Regions from separate parts of the Thalassospira sp. ABD4_177 genome, predicted to be linked through region 2. Evidence: riboswitches for the same ligand, from Rfam matches in the RefSeq annotation. Region 2 holds a riboswitch; each other region holds the start of a gene.
What was found. A riboswitch is a leader RNA that binds a small molecule or an ion and turns the genes downstream of it on or off. The one in region 2 is predicted to bind cobalamin.

Region 1 (9,808 bases), on a different contig from region 2:
CGGTTCAAACAGCGACACATCGCCGCGAAACTTGTTAATCACATAACCCTTAAGCCAGCGGCGGTCATCCTCGGACAACAACGCATACGTGCCAACGATCGAGGCAATCACCCCGCCACGGTCAATGTCGCCCACCAGAAGGACCGGAACCTGAACGGCCTCGGCAAAGCCCATATTGGCAATATCGGATGCGCGTAAATTGACCTCGGCCGGTGATCCGGCGCCTTCGATCAGGACAAGGTCGGCATCAGATGCCATGATCTCGAAGCTTTCGACCACCTTGGGCAGAAGATCGCGTTTGAGCCGGTAGTAATCGCGTGCCTTGGCGCTGGTCATGACCTTACCCTGCACGACCACCTGCGCACCGATATCGCTTTGCGGTTTGAGCAAAACCGGGTTCATATGAACCGTGGTCGCCACACCGGCGGCACGCGCCTGTAACGCCTGTGCGCGGCCGATCTCGCCGCCATCATCGGTAACAGCAGCATTGTTGGACATATTTTGCGGTTTGAACGGACGCACGCGCAAACCCCGCCGCGCATAGGCCCGGCACAATCCGGCCACCAGCAAGGATTTCCCGACGTCGGAACCGGTACCTTGCAACATTAGGGCGGGAACAGATTGCGCATTCATTCCGGGTTCAAAACTTTCTTGCAAAGGATCGACACGCGATCAGAATTCGACCCCGATCTGTGCCTTGATCCCCTGTTCGCGGAACGGATGTTTGATCATGGTCATTTCTGTCACCAGATCAGCCGCCTCGACCAGGGTATCAGGGGCATTGCGCCCGGTAAGAACGATATGCTGATCAGGCAGTTTGTTGGCGAGTGCTTCAAGCACGTCATCAAGCGGCAGGAAATCATAGCGCAGAACGATATTGATTTCGTCCAGAATCACCATCGCATAGCTTGGATCGCGCAGCATTTCCAACGCCTTGTTCCAGGCTTCGCGGGCCAGTGCCACATCCTGCGCACGGTTCTGGGTTTCCCAGGTAAATCCCGCCCCCATGGCATGAAATTCACTGAGATCGGGGAATTTTTTCAATAGTTTTGCCTCGCCGGTTTCCCAGCCCCCCTTGATGAACTGGACCACACCAACTTTCATGTCATGTCCGACACAGCGCATCGCCATCCCGAAGGCCGAGGATGACTTGCCCTTGCCCTTGCCGGTATGAACAATGATCAAACCCTTTTTATCGATCTTCTGGGCCATCATCTTGTCGCGCGCGGCCTTGATTTTCTTCATTTTTTCATCATGGCGCGCATTGATATCGACGTCTGGCTGGCTTTTGTCGGACATTGTTTCTTCCCTTTGAAATGCCGCCCCAGAATGCGGCGAAAGCAGTCCCGGGATCAAGGGCCGTTTTGCCAGATCGGATCAGGTTTCGGATCAAGGTTACGGTGGGTGGTTACGAAAAAACGCGGCCCGTCCGGCCGCGCTGTGAATGATATGCAAATTGCTGTGTTCCGGCGTCGCAACTGGCGGCAATCAGAAGATTACCAACTTGCACCATCCCTTGTTGAAAGGCCGAGATCACCGGTCACCAGATCGGCCCATTTGTCGGGCTCACGCATGTCGATATGGCGCAATTCCGGGCGGCGCATCCGGGCCTTGTTAAACAGTTGCAGTCGGTCACCGGGCGACATGCGGCGCAAACGGTGCAGCGCCTTGCGAACTGCGTCATTGCGGGGGGCGGCCGGGCTCTGGAAGCTTTTTTCGATCACCGCAAGGCGTCTTTCCAGCCAATCGCGGCTGATCGCGACCTGTTCGATCAGGGTTTTGAAATCCCGCACAACCGGGAAATGATCAAGCCGCAGATGCGCCACCGCTATGGCGGTGCGCCAGACCTGACGTTCGACGCCCTGGAGGTATCGCCAATAGATCTTTACCTTGGCATTGATTTCAAACTTCGTCTGATCCGGACCGGGAAGATGATGCGCAAGTTCTGTCATGCCAGCATGAAATTCATCGAATGTTACCGGACGATGCACGCCGTTAAACCGTTCGCGGACGTCAAGGACCGCGCGAATGGCCCCGCGCGCCGGGCGATAGCGCCCATTGCCGTGCAAGTCTGCGCGCAACCATTCGGGCATGTCAAAATCAGAAAGCATGAAGTTGATGATATCTGCATGCCGATCATGAGCAGGCATCGGGGTTTGCAAATAATCCGACAAACGAACGTTGGTCTTGATATCCATCGCGGCCTCCGATCTGTTCGATCACCCTGCTTCCCATGCAGGCGATCCGAAAGGTGTGCCCCGTCCCACGCAACTGATTAACAGTTGGTTAATTGAGATATGGTGCGAAAACGTAACGTTTCAACTCCCCACATTGTTCCCACGGTAAAATTACTGTGATTCCAATAACAAGGAAGAGTTGATCCCTTACCCTTCCAAATCGACAGCAACACTGTTGCGGCGCGGTTGCCACAAACCGCGTTCAATCGCTTCATGCAAGCGGTCCTTAATATCTTGCAATGCATCAGGGTTATGATCGGCAATAAAATCGCGCACCTCGGCATCTCCCAGATAGGCATCATAGACCAGATCAAAGTGATGATCGGCGACACAACGCGCCGTGGCGGCAAAGGCAAACAGATAATCGACTGTTGCCGCCATCTCGAACGCGCCTTTGTATCCATGGCGCATCACGCCCTTGATCCATTTGGGGTTCACCACACGGGCGCGGACAACACGGGCGATTTCTTCTTCAAGGGTGCGGATTTTCGGGCTTTCGGGGCGGGAATGGTCGCTGTGATAAACTGTGGGCTGTTTGCCCGACAGACTCCGCACCGCCGATGTCATTCCACCTTCGAACTGATAATAATCATCGGAGTCCAGCAGATCATGTTCGCGGTTGTCCTGATTATGGACAATCGCATCAACCTTCGACAGACGGGTTTCAAACAGATCGCGGGCCGCCGTGCCCTCGGCCCCGTTGCCATAGGCATAGCTGCCCCAGGCAAGATAGGCATCGGCAAGATCGTATTCGTCTTCCCAAAGCTTTTCGTCAATCATCGCCTGTAGACCGGCACCATACGCCCCCGGCTTGGAGCCGAAAACGCGAAAACCGGCCTGTCGGGCGGCTTGATCATCCGCGATACCTTGGTTGCGGAGTTTTTCCGCCTCGGCCCTTACCCGCACGGCAATCGGATTGATGTCATCGGGTTCGTCGGATTGGTCGGCCACCGCGCGCACCGCACTGTCAAACAGATTAATCAACCCCGGAAAAGCATCGCGGAAGAAACCGGAAATGCGCAAGGTCACATCAACACGCGGACGCCCCAGCACCGATGCCGGCATGATTTCAAACCCGGTCACGCGGCGCGATGCGCTATCCCATGTCGGGCGTACCCCCATCAGCGCCAGCGCCTGTGCGATATCATCGCCACCGGTACGCATGTTGCTCGTCCCCCAGACCGACAAACCAAGGGCAGCTGGCCATTCGCCATGATCCTGAACGTGGCGTTCCAACAACAATTCCGCTGATTTCCAGCCCAACTGCCAGGCCGCCGGGGTCGGCACCGTGCGGGTATCAACCGAATAGAAATTGCGCCCGGTTGGCAACACATCGGGGCGCCCGCGGGTCGGCGCACCAGACGGGCCGGGTTCCACGAACTTCCCGGCAAGACCACGTAACAGACCTTTGATCTCGGCCGGGCCACAGCCGGTGACAGCGGGCCGAATATTCGTTTCGATATCGGAAATAACATCAACGACCGCCGACCATGCCGGATCGGCCTTTACAGTGCCCTTGACCAGATCACGCGCCAGAAGCTCGATCCGTTCCACAGTATCGCCCGTAGTGCGCCATGGTCCGATGTCCGCGCTGTCATAGGCGGCCAGAATATCGGGCTTGGCGCCGGGCCAAAACTCGGCAAAGGCACAGTCAAGCGGATCGAATGCCCGATCGCCAAGAATATCCTTGGCGATTGCACGGTGCAGGGAAGCCTTGGGCCCGCTATCCGCTCCGCGCGGCAACCGCGCAAGGGCCACCAGAAGATCGGTTAACAGATCCCCTTCCGGTGCCTTGCCAAAGATATGCAGCCCATCGCGAATCTGAAGTTCCTTAAGCTCACACAGATAGTTATCAAGCTTTGCCAGCGCGCTTTCTTCGTCCTCGCCGGCCTCGATCCCGCAATCACGGTCAAGCCCGATGCGGATCGCCAATTCAAGGATGTCGCGTTTCAGGATCGCTAGGCGCCTTGGATCGACTGCGGCGGCGTCATAATATTCATCCACCAGCGCCTCAAGATCTTTAAGCGGCCCATAACTTTCAGCGCGCGTCAAAGGCGGGGTCAAATGGTCAAGGATCACGGCCTGTGCGCGCCGCTTGGCCTGTGTGCCTTCGCCCGGATCATTGACAATAAACGGATAGAAATGCGGCGTCGGGCCGAATACCGCCTCGGGGAAGCAATCCTCGGACAATGCCAGCGACTTGCCCGGTAGCCATTCCATATTGCCATGCTTGCCAAAATGAATGATGGCATCAACGCCAAACACATGGCGCAGCCAGATATAAAACGCGAAATAGTTGTGCGGCGGCACCAGATCGGGCGAGTGATAGCTTTCAAGCGGATCAATATTATAGCCACGTGCCGGCTGCAACCCGATCACCACATTGCCGAGCGGCAGGATGGAAAGCGCGAAGGCATCGCGGTCTGCCAGATAGAACGGATCGTTTTTCGGATCTCCCCAGGCTTCCCTCACCTGATCGCGGATGGTTCGGGGCAGATCATCAAATGCCTTTTGATAGTCGCTTTGCGCCAGGGTCACGCGAATTTCGCGGGTCGCAAGCGATTTGAAATCGTTGGTCGGACCGGCCTTGATCGCAGCAATCAGCGCATCGCCATCGGCGGGCAGATCATTGACCCGGTATCCTTCACCCTGCATGGCACGCAGTGTTTCAATCATGCCGGCCGGGGTATCAAGCCCGACCCCGTTGCCAAGGCGGGCATCCTTGTTGGGATAGTTGGCCATCACCATCGCAACCTTGCGCGACGCGGCATCAGAGTTACGAAGGCGTACCCAGTTGGCGGCAAGTTTGGCGGTAAAACCCACGCGATCCCGCACGGGGATGTATTTCACCAGATCAATCTGGGTCAGGTCATCCTTACCCGCCGATCCCTTGAACGAGATGGCGCGTGAAAGGATACGCCCATCGACCTCGGGCAAGGCGACATTCATTGCGATATCGCGCGCAGCCAGTCCATTCACACCTTCGCGCCAGGCTTCTTCGCCGCCGCCGGAAAGCACCACCTGAAACACTGGTGCATCTACCGCATCAAACGGTCCGCCTTTTCGTTCTGATCCCGGAACGGATATCGCAAAACCGGTGGTATTCAAAATCAGTTCCGCATCGGTTTCGCACAGCCAGTCTTCAACCAATGCTGCGGCCACCGGGTCCTTGAGGCTGGCGACAAAAATCGGCAATGGATTCAGACCGTTGGCACAAAGTTCCTCAACCAGCGCGTCAATGACATCCAGATTGGCGGCCTGCACCAGCGATCGATAAAAGACAATTGGTGTAACCGGTTGATTTTCAACCCAGTTCGCCCTGATGTCATCAAGGCTTGCCTGTGCCTTTCCCGGCCAATAGCCGCCAGCCTTGACCAGCGGGGCGGCGGGTGACCAGTTCCAATTCACATTTGAATTCAGGTTTTCGTATATAAGACGCAGTAAATTCTCGGAGTTTTGTGGTCCACCCTCGATCAGATAGCGCCAGATATTCTGGTATTCACGCCCCTTGGCGGTCGAAAGCGACAACAGCTCCGCATCAGGTTGATCATCACCGGGCAACAGGACCAAGGGAATGTCCTTGGCGCGCGCAAGAGCAACCAGTTGTTCGATGCCATAATCCCAATAGCCACACCCGCCGAGAATGCGCACGATGATGAATTTGGCATCGCAAAGCACATCGTCGATATAAAGATCGACCGACATGTTGTGACCAAGCTGAAGCAAGCTTGCCAGTCGCAAGGACGGAACCGCGTCATGATATGCATCGACCAGACGCCCCTGCGCCCCGGCAAGACAGGCCAGTTCGGATTCAGCCGCCGACAGGATCACCACATCACCGGGTTGCTGTCCAAGGTCCACGGCCTCACTGCCATCGGTCACCATTCCGGGCTGAGCTGCCAAAAGATGCATCGGTTCTTTCCGTTTTTTTGAGGCCGTTTTTTTAAGGCCGTTTTTTTAGACCACTTTTCAGATGATGTTTCACATGAAACAAAACGTGAACAAACCGGCTTATGCCCCCTTTATTGCGGCCTCGATGGCGGCACGGTCGAGACCATGCAAACCAATCACCACCAGTTCCGACCGGCGAGTTTCCCCGTCTGCCCACGGGCGATCGAAATAGCGCTGGAACCGTTCGCCAACACCCTGCACCACATGGCGCATCGGTTTGCCCGGCACATCAAGGAACCCCTTGATCCGCAGGACATCAAACTGCCGCACGACATCAATCAGGCGCTTTTCAAGGGCTGCCGGATCGCTGATCGCATCAAGGGCGACAACAAAGCTGTCAAAATCGTCATGATCATGTTCGTGACCATCGTCATGATGGCTGGGCCGGCTATCAAGATCGTCCTCAGCGGCGGCACCAAGGCCCAACAGGATGGCATTCTCAACCCGCGAATGATCGGTCGCGATGATCTTGACTGACGGCTTTTGAAGCTCCGCCCTGATATCGGCTTCGACCTTGCTGCGTTCGGCATCGGTGAGAAGATCGGTTTTGTTCAAAACCACCATATCGGCACAGTGAAGCTGTTCTTCGAACAGTTCTTCAAGCGGGCTTTCATGATCAAGATTGTCATCAGCTTCGCGCTGGGCCTGAACCGCGTGGTGATCATGGGCAAACAAACCATCGCGGAGTGCGGCCCCGTCCAGAACAGCCACCACACCATCAACCGTCACGCGCGACCGGACTTCGGGCCAGTTAAACGCCTTTACCAAGGGTTTTGGCAGGGCAAGACCAGATGTTTCGATAACAATATGATCTGGTGGCGTATCACGATCAATCAGGCCTTGAATGGTCGGCAGAAAATCATCTGCCACCGTGCAACAGATGCAGCCATTGGCCAGTTCAACCACGTCATCTTCTGCGCACCCTTCGATGCCACAGCCATTGATGATGCCGCGATCAACACCAAGATCGCCAAATTCGTTAATGATCAGCGCAATGCGTTTACCATCTGCATTTTCCAGCATATTGCGGATCATGGTTGTTTTGCCTGCACCGAGAAAACCGGTAATGACGGTTGCCGGGATTTTGCCCAATTGTGCCATTTCTGAAATCCTTAAAAATCAATTCTTTGTGTTGCTATATGTTGTTATTTGACTTGCATCGGAATGCCGGCCACCACAAGGGTGACCTTGTCTGCCAGCTCCCCGATGCGTTGATGCAGGCGCCCGGCATGATCACGAAAACTGCGCGCCATTGCATTTTCCGGCACGATGCCAAAGCCGACCTCGTTTGACACAAAAAGGACCGGCACGACAAGTGTTGGCACCAGTTCACAAAGTGCTGAGATCTCGGCATCAATATCGCGATCTTCGAGCATCAAGTTGGTCAGCCACAAGGTCAGGCAATCGACCAGAACCGGCTTGCCACCGGCAACATTACAGGTCCGAAGTGCTGCGCACAGTTCAAGCGGTTCTTCGATGGTGTGCCAAAGATCGCCGCGCGATTGTTTGTGAAGATCGATGCGGTTGGCCATTTCATCATCCCAGGCCCGTCCGGTTGCGATATAGGTTCCGCCGCCCGCGTGATTGATGATGTTTTCGGCAAACCGGCTTTTACCGGAGCGCGCCCCGCCAAGGATCAGATGCGTCCCGCCAAGGGGTGCTGTGGGGGGTAAAGTCTGGGTCATCCCGTTTATTCCTCGCCATGGCCTCCCACCGAGGCCCGATTGCGTCGCCACCATCAAAAGAATAGTGACACCTTCGGCAGGTTTCCTGGCTGCGGGCATGAAAGCGATCCGCCTTCCCGGTTGCCCGGTGGCTGGTCTGGCGCCATCGCGCCGACCCGGATCTCCCAACCCGATACAGTTGCGGGGGCAGCATCGGCCTTGCACCGATTTCCCATCACCGAACGGTGCGCCGAACCTATCAGGTTTGCCAAAAATGCCAAAGGTCATTCTGGGGACTTAACCCTTCGTTGCGCACACACCCTAATCGGAAGGTCAGTATTTGTAAGAATTGTCTGCTTGAGAGGTCATACCATTTCAGCCAACATCAAAACCGTTGCGCTGGAATCAGAGACGGAAAAATCCGCAATCTGGCGAAAACCCGGGATTGAAAAGCACAAAACCCGGCTGGCAGCAGAAAAATCTGCGCCGAAACTCTTGGGGTAAACTGGAAGTTTGCAAGAACACATGGCTATACGCTCTCACCTATCGAAAATCCGACAGTTGAATGCGCCAACCTGGACCACGTCCTCTCGCAAGGACATGTGGTTGGGTTTGCTTGGTCGTTTGAACAGCCCAAACCCGTCCTTTCAGGACTTTCTTGAGGAATACGCCAACGAAGGCGAAATCACGCTGGCACGGCGTGATGTCCGGGAAATCTTTGCCAAGGATGCTTCAAAGGGCGTGATCGCGACCATCATCTGGTCGCACGAACGGGGCATTCGGGTGAATGCGCTATCGCTGCTTGTGCGCGATATGTCGACCCTTGTGACCCTGATGTCGATTGCCGATTTCGGACAGGAAGAACTGAACGAACTGCTTTCACAGCCAGGCATTTCTGTTCCGACCGCAAGCAAGATGCTGTCAGCCTGTGGCAAAACCTATTGCGGCATGCCAGCCGCCATCATTGACGACACCATCATTCAGGTCATCGAAAGCGCATCCTTTGCTGGCGATTTCCCGAATGTCGCCAAGCTCCGTGCAAAATCACGCAGCCGGCCGGTACCGTATTATCAGGCCTATCTGCGGGATGTTTTCGATATTTGCCAAAAACATGACCTGAGCCCGGACATGGTGGACCGCTATCTGGCCGAACATGCCCTTGATGACATGGCATCAGACGTCGAACTGGCTTCTGCGTAAAAGGCTTGCTTAAAATCGCTGATTAACGGCTGTCACACGCCAACCGGGTTCTTCGACCTCGTCGATATATTCAAGCGTGGTCAAACCCAAAGTATCGACATGAAACGCCAGTGCCGCTTCAAGCGACAGGCCAAGTGCGTTGGCCAATACGGCACGCACCGTGCCACCATGAAGCACAGCGACAATATCACGCCCGGCGAACGCATCGTTTAATCGCCCGAATACTGGCCCGACGCGCCCGACAACATCGGCAAAGCTCTCACCTTTCGGGGGATGCTGACGGGCAAAGTCCGTCCAGAAACGCGTTGTTTCGCCCTTGGGCAAGTCGTTCCAGTTTTGCAGCTCCCAATCACCGAAATGCTGTTCGGCAAAACCGTTTTCGCCCTGTGGGGCGACGTCGATATCCATGAAACTCTGCAGGCTGCGGGCCGTATCGTGGGTCCGCGACAGGTGGCTGGCGACCCAGACCGCATCCCTTGGCAACTGCCCGGCAAGGGATGCGAGCGCCTGTTGATCCGTCAGATCGGCGGGCATATCGCTTTGACCATAGACCAGTCGTTCGGGGTTTTTGACCGGGGCATGGCGCACCAACCACCAGCGTGTTGTTCTCATTCGGTTTATGACCCCTTCTTCTTGTACCAAATCATCAGATGACGGCGATGAAGGCAATTGCGACAAAAAGCTCGCTTACCAATTGGGTGGCGCCCAACACATCCCCTGTTTGACCACCGATCTGCCATTTCGCCACCACCGCGA
Region 2 (9,808 bases):
TGCGGACTATCAAAGACCCTCTGCAGGCCCCATGTATGAAGCATGGAACACACGCATGAGGTGAAAATGAGCGTCATCCTTTTTGTCGATGATGACAAAAACATTCTGGATGGTTTGCGCCGCCGGGTGCGATCAACCCGCCCCGGATGGCAGGTGCATTTTGCCCATGATGCGGAAAGTGCGCTGACCAAGGCAGACGAGATCGACCCGGATGTTGTCATTTCCGATATGCGCATGCCCGGAACGGATGGTGCGGGCCTTTTGACCATCATGCAGGAAAAACACCCGCATACCGCACGCATTATCCTGTCAGGCTTTGCCGAGGAAGAGGCGATTTTGCGCACAGTTGGCCCGGCGCATCAGTATCTGGCCAAACCGTGCGATGATCAGATGCTGATTGAAACCATCGAAAACGCGCTTGATCTGCGCAACCTGCTGACCAAGCCGGAACTGCGTGCACTGGTTGGCGGGATTGATGCGCTTGCTTCCCCGCCTGATACCTATACCAATCTTGTCAAAGCGCTGGAAAACCCGCTGGTCAGCAACGAGCAGCTGACCAGCATTGTTGCATCCGATATCGCGCTGACTGCCGAGATTTTGAAACTGACCAACTCGGCCTATTTCGCCATCAGTCAGAAAATCACCTCGATCTCGCAGGCCATTCGCATGATTGGCGTTGATACGCTCAAGGCGCTGGCGCTGTTTAACGGCCTGTTTCGCAGTTTTGATGGCCCCAAGCCCGCAGTCGACCGGATGATGCAGCTTTGCCAGCGCAGCCAGCAGCTTGGCGTGGTTGCGACCTTGATCGCCGAGCAAGAAAAGCTGCCCAAGGAAGTCATCAGTGTGATGCCCGCCATCGGTATGCTGAGCCACACCGGAAGCCTGATCCTGTATGCATTTCGCGCCAATGAAATGGCCGAGGTCGTCAAACGGGTCGAGACCGAAGACATCCCGATCTATGTTGCCGAGCGCGACCAGTTTGGTGCGGCCCATCCGGAAATCGGGGCGTATCTTTTGGGGCTTTGGGGTTTTCCCAGTGCGATGGTGCAAACGGTTGCCTATCACCATCGGCCACAAGACACCCCACATAGCGAAATGAACGCGCTGAGTGCGATTTATGTTGCGCAGCATCTCGCCCGTGAAGTCGCGATTGAACAGCGCACCGGTACAGCGCCCGAAAGCCGGATTGATCTGGAATATCTTGACCGGTTGGGCAAACGCGACCGCCTGCCCGTCTGGCGTGAAACCGCCCGGCTGGTGGAACAGAAATACCGCGAGTTGGACAAGTAAGGGAGAGAGATGATGACACAGAATCCCCCCGTGCTCTTTGTTGATGACGATGAAAACCTGCTGATGGGGCTTAAGCGCAAATTGCGTGGCAAGTTCGAATTCGACACTGCTGTTGGCCCGGTGCAGGCCCTTGAAAAAATCAAGGGTGGCCAGAAATATGCCGTCTGTGTCGCCGATATGCGCATGCCCGAAATGGATGGCGTACAGCTCCTGGCCGAGGTCGCCAAACTCAACCCCGATACCGTCAATATGATGCTGACCGGTAATGCCGATCAGCATACCGCGGTCGAGGCGATCAATCACGGGCACATATTCCGGTTTTTCAACAAGCCCTGCGAAGACGAAGACCTGATTGCCGGTGTGAAGGCCGGCTTGCGCCAGTATCAGTTGATCACCGCCGAAAAGGCCCTGATCGAGCAGACCTTGGCGGGCAGTGTTAAGGTCCTGACAGAGGTTCTCGCACAGCTTAATCCGGCGATCTTTGGCAAGGCCATGCGCGCCAAAATCTGGTGCGATACCATTGCAAAATCGATCGGCTATCCCCACCCGTGGGAACTGGGTCTGGCGGCGCTTCTGGCACCCATCGGGTATGTTTCCCTGCCGCCGGAAATCCTTGCGCGGCTTGGCGAGGAAAAGCCGCTGCAGCCGCTTGAACGCGACGTGGTCCGTCGTACGCCCGAAGTGGCGCAAAAACTGATTTCCAATATTCCGCGTCTGGAACAGGTTGCCGGCATTGTCTATCTGCAAAACCGGAACTTTGACGGATCGGGCTTCCCGGCCGAGGGCCCGGTGGGGACGGATATTCCGTTGGGTGCGCGTGTGCTTCGGGTTTTCAATGACCTTGGCAAGATCGTGGAGAGCGATCTTGTGGTGAAACAGCATTTTGACGAGCTGCGCCATCAGGCAAAGCGCTATGACCCGGACCTGCTTGATAAGATCGAAGCCCTGCTGGCCAAGGAAGACCCGTCCTATGACAAGGTCGCCTACCCCAAAGGGACCCAGCATGACATTTACCTTAAGAACCTGCGCATGGGTGACTTCCTGCTGACCGATATCGAAACCCGTGACGGGCATGTGCTTTTGACCCACGGCAACTATGTTTCGGAAATTCAGCTGCAGCGGTTGCGCGTGTTTCAGGAGCTCCATCAGTTCCATGAACCCATTCGTGTTCGCCGTGGTGGGCAGGGTAATGAAATGATCCCCGGGGAGAAATAATGACCCACGATCAGGACGATACCGAAGCACCCAAAATCCTGAGTGGCTCGGCCGAGGTCGCATCGGGTTCGGATTTGCTCGACGCCGCCAAGGAAATTGACGCGCCCGAAGACGTGCGTGCGCGTTTCATGGCGCTGCTTGCCGAACAGAAGCGTCGCAAACAGGAAACCACACAGCGGCTCAAGACCATTCTTGATAGCGTTGTTGAAGGCATCCTGATCGTGGATGCGACCGGCATGATCCAGGATTTCAACAAATCGGCTGCTGAAATCCTGCGCGCCACGGGCGATGAATTATTGGGGACGTCGGTCGATGTCATGTTCATTGATCGCAAGGCGACCGTGCGCCACAAGCTTCTGAACCGCTGCATCAATATCAGCAGTGGCGTTCTGAAGTATGACTATACGGAAACCATGTCCCAGCGCCTTGATGGCGACAGTTTTCCGATGGAAATCATCGTAAGCCCGGCAAATTTCAGCTCGGAAATGAGTTATCTGTATATTTTCCGGGACATCACGCGACGCAAGACCGCCGAAGAAGCTCAGAAAAAGCTTGAAGAAGACCTGCGCGAAGCGCTCAAGCTCGAAGCAATCGGCCATCTGGCAGGTGGCATTGCCCATGAGATCAATACGCCCAGCCAATATATCCGCGACAATCTGAAGTTCCTCAATGACAGCTATGGGTCACTGTCGCGCATGCTGGGGCTGGCATTGCAGACACTTTGGAAAAACCGCGCGCACCTGCCACCCAACACGTTTGAGGATTTCGCCCGACAAATGCGCGATTCCGATCTGGAATTCCTGCTTGAGGAAATCCCGCATGCCACCCAGCAGTCGCTCGATGGTATCAATCAGGTGGCGCGCATTGTGCTGTCGATGAAGGAGTTTTCCCATCCTGGCGGGGAAGAGAAAACCACCACCGACATCAACCGGGTTCTGTCAAACGTGATCGTGATTTCGCGCAATGAATGGAAACACAATGCCGACATCATCGAAAAGTTCGACCCGGAAATCCCGCATATTCCGTGCCACATCAACGAGGTCAATCAGGTCTTCCTCAACCTGATCGTCAATGCCGCCCAGGCCATTCAGGCTGCCGGGCGCAAACCCGACGAAGGCCATATCACGGTCAAGACGACATCGCTTGATGACAGCATCTTGATTTCGATTTCCGATAATGGCACCGGCATTGCCAAGGAAGACCGGTCCAAGGTCTTCAACCCGTTCTTTACCACCAAGGAAGTCGGCAAGGGCACAGGACAGGGATTGTCGATCACCCATGACATCGTCACCGTGCGTCATGGTGGGCGCATCTGGCTTGAAACAGAGGTCGGCAAGGGCACTACGTTCCATGTGCTGCTGCCCGCCGAAGATCGCACCGGCAACAAGCCCGACGAAAAAGCCGAGAAAGCCTGATCACACTAGCGCGGGGCAAACAGGATGATGCCCGCCCCCAGAAGACACACCAGCAAGCCGATGATATCCCAGCGATCTGGCATGCTGCGTTCGACCACCCACATCCAGAAGATCGAGGCGGTGATATAAACCCCGCCATAGGCGGCATAGGCCCGCCCGGCAAAATCGGCCTCAACTCGGGTCAGAAGCCAGGCAAAGATAATAAGCGAGAGAACACCGGGCACAACCCAGAGGATCGATTTCCCCGATCGCAGCCAGGCCCAGAAGGCAAAACATCCGGCAATTTCGGCAATGGCCGCAAAGATATAGGCCGCAATGCTTTGCATTCGTTCCCCGTTTGGTGATTGGCCATCAGAAGGCCGGGCGCAAGTCCCCGGCATATTTGCCCGCCCAGTTGGTCAGAACCGGGGTCAGATGATTTTTAAGCACCTCGGCCCGGGCATCGTCGATCACGCCATGTTTGCGCAAGATCGCGCCCATCGCAACCTCTGCCCCGCGCTGGGTGCCATCATCAATCTTAAGCGCGACACCAAGCCCCTGTTTGGGGAAGGCCGCACAATAAACGCCCTCTGCCCCGACCTTGACCAAGGCGTCCTCGCCGCATTCTTCCATGATGGCGCTACAGAACCGGCCAGTCCCCGCCACCATAAACGGCGCTTTGGCGCAGCCCTTGCGAATGCGTTTGATGGCATTAATGCGCGTTTCGGAAAGTTCCGATGGATCGGCCATGCGCGCCATGGCAAGCCCCAGATCGCGCAGGCGCATGCCGATCACCGGAATGCCGCAGCCATCAATACCACGCGGGCTGGATGACAAATCGCAATCGCCCATGTCTTCAAGAACCTTGATCAGGCGCTGCTGCACCGGGTGCTGCTCTTCAATATAGCCTGCGGGGTCTTCGCCAAGATGCTGCGCAGTCGACAGGAACCCGGCATGCTTGCCCGAGCAGTTATTATGCGCCTTGGTCAGTTTGACATGATCGGATGCCTGCTTGATTGCGGCATTGAGGCTCAGCGAATAATGGGCTGCGCATTCCAGCGCATCGACTGACAGCCCGACATGTTCCAACCAAGCGGCAACCGTATTGGCATGTTCTTCCTCACCATTATGGGAGGAGCACGCCAGTGCGATGTGTTTGTCCTCAAGACCAAAGGCATCGGCCGCACCACTTTCAATCAGCGGAATCGCCAAAAGCGGCTTGATGGCGGAGCGCGGATACATCAGCGCATCAATATCGCCGCCCTCATCAATCACCGTGCCATCTGCTTTCATCACCACATACCGGCCACGGTGAAAACTTTCGACCATGGCACCGCGGGTGGCTTCAACGAGAATCGGATTGGCAACAGGCGGCGTTGGAGAATGGGGCATTGCGGGGCGCTCCGGGACTGGATGGACGTGGTAGCGGGGTATAAACCCCGATCATGCTATGCCCGAAATATGGGAATGAAGGCAAGCAAGACCAGCCTGGCAGATATAAAAAAACGCCCTGCCAAGGCAGAGCGTTGATCATTGCAATATCATGATTTAAGCGCTTAGCAGGCGCTCATGGAATTGCCCAGAACCCGGTTGAGCTGTTCGAGAACGACTTTCGGGCTGGCATCCTTGCTGATGAAATCAGCAGCCCCCAGCGCGTCGGCCTGTGCGCGGGTATCGGCATCATAGTGGGCCGAGAAGAAGAAGACCGGCACATTGTCGCTGTTGGGATAACGGCGGCGGATTTCGCAGAAGGCTTCAAAACCGCTCATGCCCGGCATTTCGATATCCAGAATGATGGCATTCGGGCACATGCCGTCAAGCTGATCAATCAGATCATCGGCACAATCAAAACCGGCCACGTCATATCCGGCCCGGCGCAGCACGGTTTCAAGGGCTGCCTTGGCGCTGGGACTGTCGTCGGCGAACGCAACAAGTCCATCAGGACAAAATTGCGACGGCATGGCGCTGAGCGCGTTCATGGATGGCGATACTCCGAGAATTGGGACAAGTCCAAACTGGCAGATGAAAATGTCAAATTGGTTAAACACGCCAAATTTTTGCCACGCAATGTTCTGCCTTCATCCCGATCCTGCACCTGTTCCGCGAAAGTATAAGGCCGTTATGAACCACACCCGCCAGGGCCGAAACCACGACCGATCCGATAAAACCCCAATGTTTCCGGCGACATAACGTTACGGAAACCTGATTTGTCGGGTGGCATATCCGCCTAAATAGGTATTTCCATGCCTATTTACGGAATTAGGAGCAGGTGCTATAAACCGCCATGTCGCGAATGTGACCGGAAAACATGGTCGGGAATCCGGTGCGGCCCTGCGTTAAAGCAGTGTGGCTAAACCCGGAACTGCCCCCGCAACTGTAAGCGCAAAGGCCCTTTTTGCAGGCATTTGCGCGAGTCAGAATACCGATGGTGTTTTCTTGGCATGAATCGGCCGGGCGGGGTGTACCGGGTACTGGGAATCCGTAGTAGAATAGAATTTGGCAACGTTCCGTGCCCAACGCCGTATGGAAACCCCATATGGAGTCGCATCAAGGCCGGGATGAACCAAGCCGGGAGAAACCATGTCCGACCCGCTAAAGCTCGCATCCGAATTTCCATCTGCTGATTACGCCAGTTGGCGCAAGCTTGCCGAAGAGGCCCTTAAAGGCGCGCCGTTCGAAAAGAAGCTTGTCACCAACTCGCTTGATGGTTTTTCCGTTCAGCCGATCTATACCGCCGATGATCAGGATGACACGACCCGGCTGATCCATGAAGTTCTTAATGCCACGGTCGAGCCACGTGAAACCGTCACCGGCTGGGACATCCGCCAGCTTCATACCCACCCCGATCTCAAGGCCACCAACGCCGCCATCCTCGAAGATCTTGAAAACGGTGCCACATCGATCACGCTGAAACTGGATGCCGCTGCCCGCGCCGGGCGCGAAATCAGTTCTGCCGAAGTGGGAGTGGACGGGGTTGCCATTCATTGTCTGGCCGATCTCGATGCCGCCCTTGATGATGTTTACACCAACCTTGCCACCATCGGCCTTGATGGCGGGGCGGCGGGTGTTCCGGTCGCGGCCCTATTGGCCGCGCACATTGCCAATACCGATGGTGCGGACGAAGCAGCCCCGGCCTTTAACATAGATCCGATCGGCACCCTGGCCACGACGGGTACCCTTCCCTGTGGCGCAAAGGAAGCGGTTGATCACGCGGCAAGTGTTGCGATTGAGCTGATTGATCTGTTCCCGCTGGCGACCGCGATTTCGGTCAATGGCGCCCCTTATTATAATGCCGGTGCCACCGATGGTCAGGAACTGGCCTGTTTGCTGGCAAGCGGGGTGACCTATTTGCGTGCCCTGACCGATGCCGGGATGGCGGTTGATCAGGCCGCAGGTGCGATGGTGTTTAACGTCGCAATCGGCACCGACTTCTTTGCCGGAATCGCCAAGCTGCGAGCCCTTCGTATGATGTGGAGCCGGGTTCTTTCGGCATCGGGTGCCGAGGATGCAACGATCACGATCAATGCGGTTTCGGCCGAAATGGCGCTGACCAAGGTTGATCCGTGGGTCAATATGCTGCGCACCACAGTCACAAGCTTTGCTGCCGGTCTTGGCGGTGCGGATAGTGTGACCTGCCTGCCCTATGACCATCTGATTGGCCTGCCCGATGGCTTTGCGCGGCGCATTGCACGCAACACCCAGCTGATCTTGCAGGAAGAAAGCAACGTGCACCGGGTGATCGATCCGGCAGGGGGTTCGTGGTTCATCGAAAACCTGACCAAGGAACTGGCCAAGACCGCCTGGTCGAAATTCCAGGCACTCGAGTCATCTGGCGGGATCCTGAGTGCACTTGCCAATGGCAGCCTGAAGACCGAGATCGAGACCGTCTGGCACGCACGCGAAAAACGCCTTGCCACCCGACGCGATCCGCTGACCGGTGTTTCGGAATTCCCCAATATCGCGGAAGCCAAGGTCGCGTGCGAAGCCCCCGATCTTGAGGCAATCATTGCCGATGCCAAGGCCCGCCAGACCAAGTTTGACGGCACCGTCGGCAAAAGCCTTTCGGACATGATCGAGGCGGTGCGTGCCGGGGCCACCATCGGGCACATGTTTACCGATCTTTATGGCACCAGTGCTGCGACCCGTATTGGCGCACTGCCCGCCCATCGCCTTTCGGAAAGTTATGAGGCGCTTCGCAAGCGGGCAGATAGCCATAAGGCAAAGACCGGCGCCTTCCCGCAGGTCTTCCTCGCCAATCTTGGCAAGGTCGCCCAGCACACAGCACGCGCGACCTTTGCACGCAACTTCTTTGAAGCCGGCGGGATTGAAGCCATCACCAATAACGGCTTTGAAACGGCCGATGTGCTTGCATCCGCCTTTGCCGATAGCGGGGCCAAGATTGCCGTGATTTGCGGATCGGACCCACAGTATGCCGACATGGCAGCAGACGTTGCCAAGGCGCTCAAGGCCAAGGGGGCCAGCCTCGTTTACCTTGCCGGACATCCCGGCGATGCGAGGTCCACTTACGAAGCAGCCGGTATTGATGAGTTTGTCTTTGTCGGGGCCGATGTTCTTGGCATTTGTGATGCCGCACTTGATCATCTTCTTGGCAAACAGGGGGAGAAATAACCATGACCCGCATTCCTGATTTCTCCGACCTTCCGCTGTTTGACGGCGCATCCGCGGGTGCCAAGGACCCGTTTGAAAGCACGCCCTGGACCACGCCAGAAGGCATTGATGTCAAATCATCCTATGGTCCCAAGGATCTGGACGGGATTGATCATTTAAACACCATGCCGGGCATGCCGCCGTTCTTGCGCGGTCCTTATCCGACCATGTATGTGCAGCGTCCCTGGACGATCCGCCAGTATGCCGGGTTCTCGACCGCCGAAGAATCCAACGCGTTCTATCGCCGTAACCTTGCCGCCGGGCAAAAGGGCCTTTCGATTGCCTTCGACCTGGCCACCCACCGTGGCTATGACAGCGATCATCCGCGCGTCGCCGGTGATGTCGGCATGGCCGGTGTGGCGATTGACAGCATCTATGACATGCGCACCCTTTTTGATGGCATCCCGCTTGATCAGATGTCGGTTTCCATGACCATGAATGGTGCGGTTCTGCCGGTGATGGCGCTTTATATTGCGGCGGCCGAAGAACAGGGTGTGAAGCACGAACAGCTTTCGGGCACCATTCAGAATGACATTCTGAAAGAATTCATGGTGCGCAATACCTATATCTATCCGCCGAAACCCTCGATGCGCATCATTTCGGACATCTTTGCCTTTACCTCGCAAAACATGCCGAAATTCAACTCGATCTCGATTTCCGGCTATCACATGCAGGAAGCCGGTGCGACGGCCGACCTTGAGCTGGCCTATACGCTGGCCGATGGCATTGAATATGCCCGTGCCGGTCAGGCGGCGGGTCTTCCGATTGATAAATTCGCGCCGCGTCTGTCGTTCTTCTGGGCGATTGGCATGAACTTCTTCATGGAAATCGCCAAGATGCGTGCCGCCCGCATGATCTGGGCCAAGCTGATCAAACAGTTCGATCCGCAAAACCCGAAATCGCTGTCGCTGCGTACCCACAGCCAGACATCTGGCTGGTCGCTAACCGCCCAGGACGTGTTTAACAACGTCATCCGCACCTGTGTTGAGGCGATGGCATCCACACAAGGCCACACCCAGTCGCTGCATACCAATGCGCTGGATGAGGCATTGGCCCTGCCAACCGATTTCTCGGCCCGGATTGCGCGTAACACCCAGCTGTTCCTGCAACAGGAAAGCGGCACCACCAATGTCATTGATCCGTGGGGTGGTTCATATTATGTCGAACGCCTGACGCGCGATCTGGCAGAAAAGGCATGGGCCCATATCGCCGAGGTCGAAGAACAGGGCGGCATGGCCAAG
Region 3 (9,808 bases), on a different contig from region 2:
TTGAGCGCGTTGATTTCGGTCAGGGCTTCGTCCTTGGTGCGGGTGGCGGTCGAACGGGCCGAACCGGCATACATCAGAAGAATGTGCGACGCGCGAACTTGTTCACTCATAATGGGTCCTTTCTTCCGTCAAAGCTTGCGCCAGACAGATTTTCTGCAAAATTAGAAGTTTATGGTTAACGCCAAGGGTCCAAACCAATGTACAGCCGTATACTCCTGTACATGGGGTTGGGCCCTAGACATTGCCCATGCCTTGTGGCTTGTTACGACAAATCGAACCGAGATGAAAGAGAAGAGGCAGATTGATGCTTGCTGTTGTGTCCCCGGCCAAGAAGCTTGATTTCGAAACCGACGTTCCTGAAATGTCTGTTTCCCAACCTGCATTTCTGGATGACACCGAAGAACTTGTTGATGTCGCGCGCAAAAAAAGCCGCAGCGATCTGATGAAGCTTATGGGGATCAGCGAAAACCTTGCCGATCTGAACTATCAGCGTTTTCAGCATTTTTCGCGCCCGTTTGACAAGACCAACGCAAAACCGGCGATCTTCGCGTTTCGTGGGGACACCTATGTCGGTCTTGATGCGGATACGATGAAGGCCGAAGACATCGATTGGGCCGAAGCCCATTTCCGGATGCTTTCAGGTCTTTATGGATTGTTGAAGCCGCGTGATTTGATGCAGCCTTACCGTCTTGAAATGGGAACGCGCCTTGCCAATCCGCGTGGCAAGGACCTGTATGCGTTCTGGGATGACAAGATTTCAAAAGAAATCAACGAAATCACCAAGGGTCACAAGGATCGCAGCTTGATCAATCTGGCCTCGAACGAGTATTTCAAATCGATCAAGACCAAGGTACTTGATGGCCCGGTTATTACCCCTGTTTTCAAAGAGGTAAAGGGTGGTACGGTCAAGGTTGTCGGTTTCTCGGCCAAGCGTGCGCGGGGCATGATGGGGCGCTATATGATTGACAATCGGATCGAAGACCCGCAAGAGCTCAAGAAATTCAATGTGGATGGCTACAGCTATCAGGATGACCTCTCGACCGAGACGGAGTGGGTCTTTACGCGCATCCACGATCAGTAACGACATAACTATCCGGTGAAGCCCTATGACCGACGAGCATCTTGAACAGCTCGAGGATGAGAATGCCTTACCAGAATCACACCCGTTTTCGGGCTATCTGCGGACGTTTTACCGTGGGCCGGGCCGGTCACGCAGCCTGACCCGCGAGGAAGCCTTTGACGCGTTCTCGATGATTCTGCGCGATGAGGTCGAACCGATCCAGCTTGGCGCGTTTCTTTTGATGCTGCGCTATCGGGCGGAAACCCCTGAAGAACTCGCTGGCATGATCGAGGCCGTCCGGAAGGCGGCCCGTCTTGAACCGGATGAAGAGGGTGAGGACGAAAATCTTGACCGTCCGGCACTCGATTGGCCGTCATATGCGGCGGGCCGAACCCGTGGTTTGCCATGGTTTGTGCTTTCTGCCTTGTTGCTGTCGCAGAACGGTGTGCCAATCCTGATGCATGGCTATAACTCGCATCTGGTCAATGGCATGGGCACCGAGGCCGCCATCAAGGCGCTGAAACTGCCGATTGCCATGTCTGCCGAAGAAGCCAGATCAGATATCGCATCCAAGGGATTTGCCTATCTGCCGCTGCGTCATATGCATCCGAAGCTTCAGGAACTGATTGGCCTGCGTCCGTTGCTTGGTTTGCGCAGCCCTGTCAATACCTTGCTTCGTTTGCTGAACCCGTTGCAGGCAAAATCGGCATTTTTGGGTGTGTTTCACCCGGCGTTCCTCGATGTTCATCGGGAAACAGGCAAGCTTCTGGAATTGCCACGTATTGGTGTGATCAAGGGCGGCGGGGGCGAGGCCGAAAGAACCCCTTACAAGCATGTGGACCTGCGGATGCTTGATAACGGGGAACTCAATGATGTGCGCTGGCCAGCGATGCTGCCCAAAACCGCCAAGGACGGCGAAGAGCAAAGCCCGATATCGCTCAAACATTTTCTCGGTGTGTGGCGCGGCGACGTTGAAGACACGCCCGCCGAAGCCAAGATCAAGGGCAGTGCAGCCATGGCAGCTTTCCTTGCCGGCAAGGCCGACTACATGGACGAGGCCGAAAACCTTGTTCAAGACTGGTGGGACAATCGCGACCGGGATGTTGGCTGATCGTTTGGGAATTTGGCGACGCCGAATGAAAGGGACGGGAAACCGTCCCTTTTTTTCATGTTCAGAACGATGAACCCGGTTCCTTGAGAAACGCTGCTTCCTCTGGCGTTGAGGTGCGGCCAAGTATGTCGTTGCGATGCGGGTAGCGACCAAAACGATCAATGATCTTTTTATGCTTCAGCTCGAACTCGTAATTATGCTCAAGGCCCGGCTGAGAAAACAGATCGACAGCGACTTCGTGGATGATTTCGGATTCTGAATGCATGTATGGCATATACAAAAAGGCTTGCTCTTGCGGCGTTACCAGTTTGCGATCAAGCCCCAAGGCAACCGCTTCCTGGGCCAGCACCAGTGCCATCGTATCGTACGCAAAGGACTGCGGCTGATCGCGATACATATTACGCGAAAACTGGTCGAGAACGATGATTTCGGCCAGGCGCCCATGGGGCGTTGTGCGCCAGGTAAAAAGCTCACCGGCACACGCGGCGGCATGAAAATCGGAAAACCGTTCAGTGATGTGGCGGTCAAGGGACGTGTCCTTGATAAACCACTGTTTTTCTTCGAGTTCCTTGAACCAGAAAACAAGAACCGTTTCAGGTGTCATGATGTTTCCGCCCATCGTAATGCAGGCATTTGAAGCCCGTCGCCAAAGGTGGTGATGATCTTTGCCCGGCGCTCCAATCAGGTCAAGCCGTCCCCCCAAAAGATTATGGCCCCACAACCGGGCTAAGAGTTGACAGCGATCCGCCGCACGTGGATTATGACAGTGTCTTTGGTGTTGATCTGAATGGATCAACTTAAAAGGGAACGTGGTGCGTCACGCGTGACAAGGCCACGGCTGCCCCCGCAACTGTAAGCGGTCCAAGCACTGCATATGCCACTGGGATATACCGGGAAGGCGTAGTGCTTTTCAAACCGCGAGCCAGGAGACCTGCCTTTGACTGCCAAGTGCCTGGCACTTGGTATCAAACTGTTGGACGCCGGGGTGAGCGTCAGGTTGCAGGGGTACACACGGTCTTACTAAGATCCGCAATCTTGCTTCCAGCCATCCTATCGTTCTTTGTCCTGACCCTGCGCGTTGGGTTTTTCGCCTGCGTGCATCGTTTGAGAAAGAGACGATTATATGTTGAAGACTCTTGGAAAGCTTGCAATCGCAAGCGCCTGCGTGCTGTCGGCAACCATGCCGGCCCAGGCACATTTTCAGTTGGCCTACACGCCAGAAGTAAACGTGACCAAGGCCGGAGATCAGCCGGTAAAGCTGATTTTCTGGCATCCGTTCGAAAATGGCCATGTCATGGATATGGCTGAGCCGCTGGAATTTTACGCGATCAATCGCGGCAAGAAAATTGATTTGAAATCAACACTTTCGCCGATCACCTTCACCGGTTCTGCGAACTCGGCCGCGGCCTTTGATGGTGTGCTTTCCCTTCGCCGCAGCGGCGACTATGTCATGGTTGTCGTGCCAAGCCCGTATTACGAGGAAAGCGAAGAACTTTATATCCAGCAAATCACAAAATCCTATGTGAACCGCAACGAAATTCCGACCGACTGGATGGAGCCGCAAGGGCTGAAAACCGAAATCCTGCCGCTGAACCGCCCGACCAACATCATCGCCGGTTCGACCTTTACCGGCCGTGTTCTGAGCGAAGGACAGCCGGTCGCGGGTAGCGAGATTGAGATCGAATACATGGCCGCAGAACCCGATATGGCCAGCAACACACCACAGGGACCAACCGCATCGCCGATGCCAGGTGGTGCTGTGGTGGCAATTTCAGATGAAAACGGGTATTTCACCTTTGGTGTCCCCAAGGCAGGGTTTTGGGGATTTGCAGCACTTGGCAGCGGCCCTGAAAAAGAATTTCAGGGCAAAGAGCTTTCACAGGATGCAGTCCTGTGGGTTCGCGCCTATGATGTGAAATAGGCGAGGGACAAAACAGATGCATATTGTGGATGGTGCGCTGGCACCGGAAGTCTTGATTGGCGGGGGCGTTCTTGCAGTGGCCGGGCTTGGGCTGGGCTTGCGGAAGCTGCCAATCGATAAAATTCCCGCAACCGGGGTTTTGTCAGCAACATTCTTTGTTGCTTCGCTTATTCATGTGCCAGTTGGACCATCCAGCGTGCATCTGATCATGAGCGGTCTGGCCGGGCTGGTGCTCGGCTGGACTGCATTTCCTGCGCTGTTTGTAGGACTTTTGCTGCAGGCGATCTTCTTTGGTTTTGGCGGTTTGACGGTTCTTGGCGTCAATACGGTCAATATCGCGTTTCCAGCCGTTCTGGCGGGGCTCTTGTTCCGCGGCATGGTGTCGCGCAGCAATCCGGTAACAGCCGCTATTCTGGGCGGCATTGCCGGGGCCTTTTCAATTGCGCTAACAACGCTTTGTGTGGCGGTTTCCCTTGCGCTTAGCGGGGATGGCTTCGTCGCGGCGGCGAAACTCGTCTTCTTTGCGCATATCCCGATCATGGTTGTCGAAGGTCTGGTTTCTGCGGCCGCGGTTTATCTGATTGCAAAGGTTAAACCGGCCTTGTTACAGCCCGCAGACCCTGTAACCGATTTCCAATTACAGGCGGCGGCACTTCGCGCAAAGCAGGCCGGTGAGGCATCAAATGGCTAAGGCAGTTATGGTTGCCCTCGCTTTGGGGGTAATGGTGCTTGGCGCTGGGCCGGTGCAGGCACACAAGGTCATCGCGTCGGTGTTTCCCAGCGGCGAGAACATTGAAGGTGAAATCGGCTTTTCAAGCGGGGATATGGCCGAAAACACGCTTGTCGAGGTTTTCGATCCTGAAGGCAACAAGATCGACGAAGTGACAACCGATGAAGATGGTTTCTTTGTCTATACGCCAAGCGGTGATGTTGATTTGTTGTTTCGCGCCGATCTTGGGGCGGGGCATGTGGCCGAAGCGCGTTTTGCCATAAGTGATTTGTCGACTGTCGAAGATGTCGAACAAGCGGTCTCCAATCAAACAGGCACTGCATCACGCGTAACTGCATCCAACTCAAACGCCGCAATCACCCGCGAACAGGAAAAGATCATCGCGACCATTGTCCGCGATGAATTGCGTCCGCTGCGACGTGAAATCACGGCCTATAAGGAAAAGAATGATCTTCAATCGATTCTGGGTGGGATTGGCTATATATTAGGTGCCTTCGGGATCATTTACTACATCGCAGCGCGACGGTTACGAGCAAAAGCACCCAAAGCATGAGCCATCTTTTCGGACATGACCAACCCTTGAACGTTCAGGCGGGGGGCGGCGGACACACGCCGTCATTCATCGGAATGTTTGACCCTCGGGTCAGGTTGGTCGCGGCGTGTGTGTTTGCGATCGTCGTGGTGGCCTTGCATCAAATTGAATTTGCGCTGGGGGCGTTGGCGGTTGCGGCCATCACGCTGAGCCTGACCGATTTGCCGTTGCGCGTGACATTAAAGCGCATGGCGGCCATGGATGGCTTCATCATTGTGATGCTGGTGATGCTGCCTTTTACAACACCGGGTACGCCGATGTTCACTGTCCTTGGTGCGCAAGCCAGTCAGGAAGGTTTGATGCATGCCATCCTGATCGGTATTCGGGCCAATGCAGTTGTCTTGATGATGTTAAGCCTGCTTTCGGGCATGACGCCGGTGGCCCTGGGGCATACGCTTTATCGTTTGAAATGCCCGCCAGCACTTGTGCATCTGATGATGTTCACGGTGCGCTATATCTCTGTTTTGCATGATGAATATCATCGCCTTCGCATGGCCATGAAACTGCGTGGGTTCAAGGCACGCAACAATGCCCACACATACCGGTCTTTTGGCTATTTATTTGGCATGTTGGTGGTGCGCTCGCTGGAGCGTGCCGAACGAGTACTTGAAGCCATGAAATGTCGCGGGTTCAGTGGTCATTTCCCGATGATTGATGACATGGCCTTTCGGCGTCGCGATGGTTTTTTCGTTGTGTTCTTCCTGGCCCTGATTACCGCCTTAGTCCTTTTGGATCGAATTTATGTCTTCGCTTATTGAACTGAACGATATTTCCTACGGCTACCGGGCAGGGCAGAACGTACTAGACCGTGTCAGTCTGGCACTTGATCCTGGCGAACGTCTGTTTCTTGCCGGGCCAAACGGGGCTGGCAAAAGCACGCTGCTAAGGATCCTTGTTGGCCTGATCAAGCCGCATGCGGGCGAAATTCGCGCCTTTGGCACCCCGCGCGTGACCGATGCCGAATTCCATGATTTGCGCTGCCGGGTCGGTTTCATCGTTCAAGACCCGGATGATCAGCTGTTTTGTCCTACCGTGATCGAAGACATCGCTTTCGGGCCGCTAAACCTTGGCGCCAGCCGCGAAGAGGCGCTTGCGATCGTTGATGAGGTCCTGGACCAACTCCATCTCAAGCATCTGCGTGAACGGATTACCCACGAACTTTCGGGTGGTGAAAAGCGGCTGGTATCTGTGGCAGCGGTGCTTGCGATGAAACCCGATGTCTTGTTGCTGGATGAGCCGACCAACGCGCTTGATGAAGAAAATATGCGCCGCCTTGAGGAAATCCTGCTTGGCCTGCCGCAAGCCATGATTCTCGTGTCGCATGACCCTCATTTCCGGCGTAAGCTCGCCACGCGGATCATTGAATTGCGCACAGGCAAGATGTTGCATCTGCCTGAAAAGAAATGCACGGCCGGCGAGCGCGCCAAGCAGGCAGAGGACGCATCCTGAGGATCTGAGCAAAGGTCCCGTGGTCGAGCATGAAAGGGCGGAGATGACATCAAGCATATCCCCGTTTGCCAAACCGGCCTTTCGCCATCTGTTTGCAGCGCAGATTACGTCTCTGATCGGGACAGGGCTGACGACAGTGGCGCTGTCACTGTTGGCCTATGATCTTGCGGGCGACGATGCCGGGCGGGTGCTTGGTTCCATCCTTGTTCTGAAAATGGTGGCCTATCTTGTCATCGCGCCGATCGCGGGCGGAATGGCGCATTTGCTGCCACGCCGGATGTGGCTGGTTGGGCTGGATGTACTGCGTGCGGTGATTGTCCTGTGTCTGCCCTTCGTAGATCAGGTCTGGCAGATTTTCGTTCTGGTCTTTGTGGTGAATGCCGCGTCTGCCGCCTTCACCCCGGTATTTCAGGCGATCATCCCCGAAGTGCTGTCAGACGAAAAGGTCTACACCAAGGGGCTTTCATATGCCCGGCTGGCCTACGATCTTGAAAACCTTACCAGTCCGGTATTGGCCGCAGCCCTGCTTGCGCTTTGGTCGTTTGACAGCCTGTTTATGGCCAACAGCCTGACGTTCGCAATCTCGGCCATGTTGATCATGACGGCCAGTGTGCCCAAGGCCGCCCCAACTGATCGGACCGGCGGGATCTATGCCAATACGATTTTCGGGGTTGCGGCCTATTTGAAAACGCCACGATTGCGCGGGCTTCTGGCGGTGTATTTTGCTGTATCCTCGGTCGGGGCGATGATCATTGTGAATACGGTGGTGCTTACCCGTGGTGTCCTAGGGGGCAGTGAGCTTTTGACCACCAGTTTCCTTGCTTGTGCAGGCGGCGGTTCCATGATGGCCGCGCTCATGATCCCGCGTTTGATCGAATGGCTGGGCGAACGTCGCTTGATGCTGTCGGGCATTGTCGTCGCAGCAATGGCTATGCTGGTTGGTGGCGCCTTGATGATTGCAGGACATGCGTCTGTAATCGCGTTTGCCGTTCTTTGGGCGATTGCCGGGGCCGGAACAACCTTTGCGCAAACGCCGGGCGGTCGGTTGGTTCAACGTTCGGCGGGCGACGGGGACCGGTCGGCGTTCTTTGCTGCCAATTTTGCCCTGTCCCATGGCGGCTGGCTGTTTGCGTATGGCATTGTTGGCTGGCTGGGCAGTCTGGCCGATCTGTCGGTTGCGTTTCTGGCCTCGGGCGGTCTTGCGCTTTGCGCGATCTTTGCGGCGATGGTTTTGTGGCGGAGGGAAGATCGTCTGGAAATCAGCCACAGCCATCCCGGTTTCTGGCATGAACATCCGCATGACCATAACGATCCGCATCACGTCCATGTGCATGACGCCGAAGGGGGCGACGAAAAACACCGGCATCGCCATTACCATCCGCCGGTGACCCACAAGCATCGTTTCGTGATCGACAGCCATCATACAAAGTGGCCAATGGAAAGCGGCGATCGCGTTTAGGCGATATTTGAAATGCACAGAAAGTGAGGAAAGCTCACTTTCGCAACTGCCGACGCGCCATCACCCAGGCCGACACGCCGAAAATCCCGATGATAATGCCAATACCCCCGAGAATATCGGACATGCGGACATCATTGCGATAGGCATTGACCTCTTCGCGCAGCGGGCCGATTTGACGCGCCACCGCGTGATTGATCAGGGTGCTGAGCTCATCATGCGACAAGGTACTCAACCCGGAGGCAGTCGATTGTGAGGATTGCTCAGTTTTTGCCTTTGATTGGGTGCTTGCATTGCCTGTGGCCTCATCGGGTGCTGTGACCACATTCTCAACGATGATGTCGGCATTGGGTGTGGCAACTGGCAGGTGTTCTGCGAATTCATCAGCATAAAGATCAAAAGTCGCGACATGGCCGTCACCGGTGTTGGTGAAGACGCTGTAATCGCCACGGTGGCTGACCGTAAACGCAAAGCTGCCATCATGATGGGCCGTTGTGGTGAACAGCACCCTCTCTGCGGCGTTACGCAATTCGATCTGTGCCTGCTGCGCGCGCGTGCCGCCGGTGAAATAGGCATATCCTTCGATGGTGTCACCGTTACTCATCGCAAACACATTCAGGTTATGCGCCTGTGCGGCACTGATCGGCACGATCAATGCGAACAGGATTATCAAGGTCAGGCGTCGAAGAAATGTCATGCTCAAGGCCATGTGAAAATTGGGATCGGTAAAATGAAAGCGGGCAGGTGATGCGCACCCGCCCGAATGACATCAATCCATTGCGTCCGTCTTGATCCAAAGCACACCGCCGCGCTCGACCGGGACCTGTTGGTCACTGTCGGGGGCTGCCATGGTGCCGTCTTCGATGAGGGCGGCGAAGACCCACCAGCCGTCTTTGGGCATGGCATAGTGGAAAATACCATTGGCGTCTGCCTTGATCACCTGGGTGGCAAAGGTTGCGTTGGGAAGGGTAACGCTGCCGTCATTGGCATATTCAACTTCAACTTCGGCAAACGGAACCGGTTCACCATTGTGACGCACCATGCCCGAAAAGACATTGCCGGTCCAAACGCCATAGGGGCGGGTAAGAGGTTCTATCTCGACCGGGAAGCCAACCATCTGATCCCAGTCTTCGCCCGCGTCATAGGCATCAATAATCGTCTTGGTGTACTGGATGATGAACTTGCCTTCAGCCGGCTCGTAATACGGTACCGGTTCAAGATAAAAGGCGTAACCGCCCGGGGCTTTGAGCTGTGCGGTTGCATCGAAGGCGGTTTTAGCATCGACTTTCTTGGCTTCGATGCTGCCCAGAAGATCGGTTTTGGCGCCATTGAACTGCATACCGAACTGCAGCGGCTTTTCCATTTCCATTGCCGGACCATTGGTCATCGGATGGGTAAACGTCAGATCAAAGGACACCGTCCGTCCTGTTTCCTGATCAACAACATTGGTCGACGGGATCATTTTCTGAAAATGTGCTTGCGCGCCACT

Region 1: linked by a shared signal. The riboswitch ahead of cobU (bifunctional adenosylcobinamide kinase/adenosylcobinamide-phosphate guanylyltransferase) and the one ahead of ACXAF0_RS18755 (methylmalonyl-CoA mutase family protein) in region 2 are both predicted to bind cobalamin.
Region 3: linked by a shared signal. The riboswitch ahead of ACXAF0_RS12090 (DUF4198 domain-containing protein) and the one ahead of ACXAF0_RS18755 (methylmalonyl-CoA mutase family protein) in region 2 are both predicted to bind cobalamin.

Annotation. Positions count from the first base shown of each region.
Region 1 is NZ_JBSWWO010000001.1:506,892-516,699, reverse strand. It holds gene ACXAF0_RS02435 (cobyric acid synthase) at 1-633, opposite strand, end outside; gene cobO (cob(I)yrinic acid a,c-diamide adenosyltransferase) at 673-1,299, opposite strand; gene ACXAF0_RS02425 (hypothetical protein) at 1,497-2,198, opposite strand; gene cobN (cobaltochelatase subunit CobN) at 2,385-6,149, opposite strand; gene cobW (cobalamin biosynthesis protein CobW) at 6,249-7,289, opposite strand; gene cobU (bifunctional adenosylcobinamide kinase/adenosylcobinamide-phosphate guanylyltransferase) at 7,334-7,873, opposite strand; cobalamin riboswitch at 7,932-8,122, opposite strand; gene ACXAF0_RS02405 (hypothetical protein) at 8,378-9,052, shown strand; gene ACXAF0_RS02400 (histidine phosphatase family protein) at 9,062-9,664, opposite strand; gene cobS (adenosylcobinamide-GDP ribazoletransferase) at 9,699-9,808, opposite strand, start outside.
Region 2 is NZ_JBSWWO010000005.1:69,336-79,143, reverse strand. It holds gene ACXAF0_RS18785 (response regulator) at 67-1,290, shown strand; gene ACXAF0_RS18780 (HD domain-containing phosphohydrolase) at 1,303-2,505, shown strand; gene ACXAF0_RS18775 (two-component system sensor histidine kinase NtrB) at 2,505-3,920, shown strand; gene ACXAF0_RS18770 (YnfA family protein) at 3,926-4,246, opposite strand; gene ACXAF0_RS18765 (asparaginase) at 4,272-5,291, opposite strand; gene ACXAF0_RS18760 (response regulator) at 5,456-5,878, opposite strand; cobalamin riboswitch at 6,165-6,344, shown strand; gene ACXAF0_RS18755 (methylmalonyl-CoA mutase family protein) at 6,480-8,528, shown strand; gene scpA (methylmalonyl-CoA mutase) at 8,531-9,808, shown strand, end outside.
Region 3 is NZ_JBSWWO010000001.1:2,627,903-2,637,710, reverse strand. It holds gene ACXAF0_RS12110 (peptidylprolyl isomerase) at 1-110, opposite strand, end outside; gene yaaA (peroxide stress protein YaaA) at 305-1,081, shown strand; gene ACXAF0_RS12100 (glycosyl transferase family protein) at 1,107-2,171, shown strand; gene ACXAF0_RS12095 (DUF924 family protein) at 2,233-2,775, opposite strand; cobalamin riboswitch at 2,928-3,124, shown strand; gene ACXAF0_RS12090 (DUF4198 domain-containing protein) at 3,295-4,092, shown strand; gene cbiM (cobalt transporter CbiM) at 4,109-4,783, shown strand; gene ACXAF0_RS12080 (cobalt ABC transporter permease) at 4,776-5,375, shown strand; gene cbiQ (cobalt ECF transporter T component CbiQ) at 5,372-6,172, shown strand; gene ACXAF0_RS12070 (energy-coupling factor ABC transporter ATP-binding protein) at 6,156-6,863, shown strand; gene ACXAF0_RS12065 (MFS transporter) at 6,907-8,322, shown strand; gene ACXAF0_RS12060 (hypothetical protein) at 8,357-9,016, opposite strand; gene ACXAF0_RS12055 (DUF4198 domain-containing protein) at 9,089-9,808, opposite strand, start outside.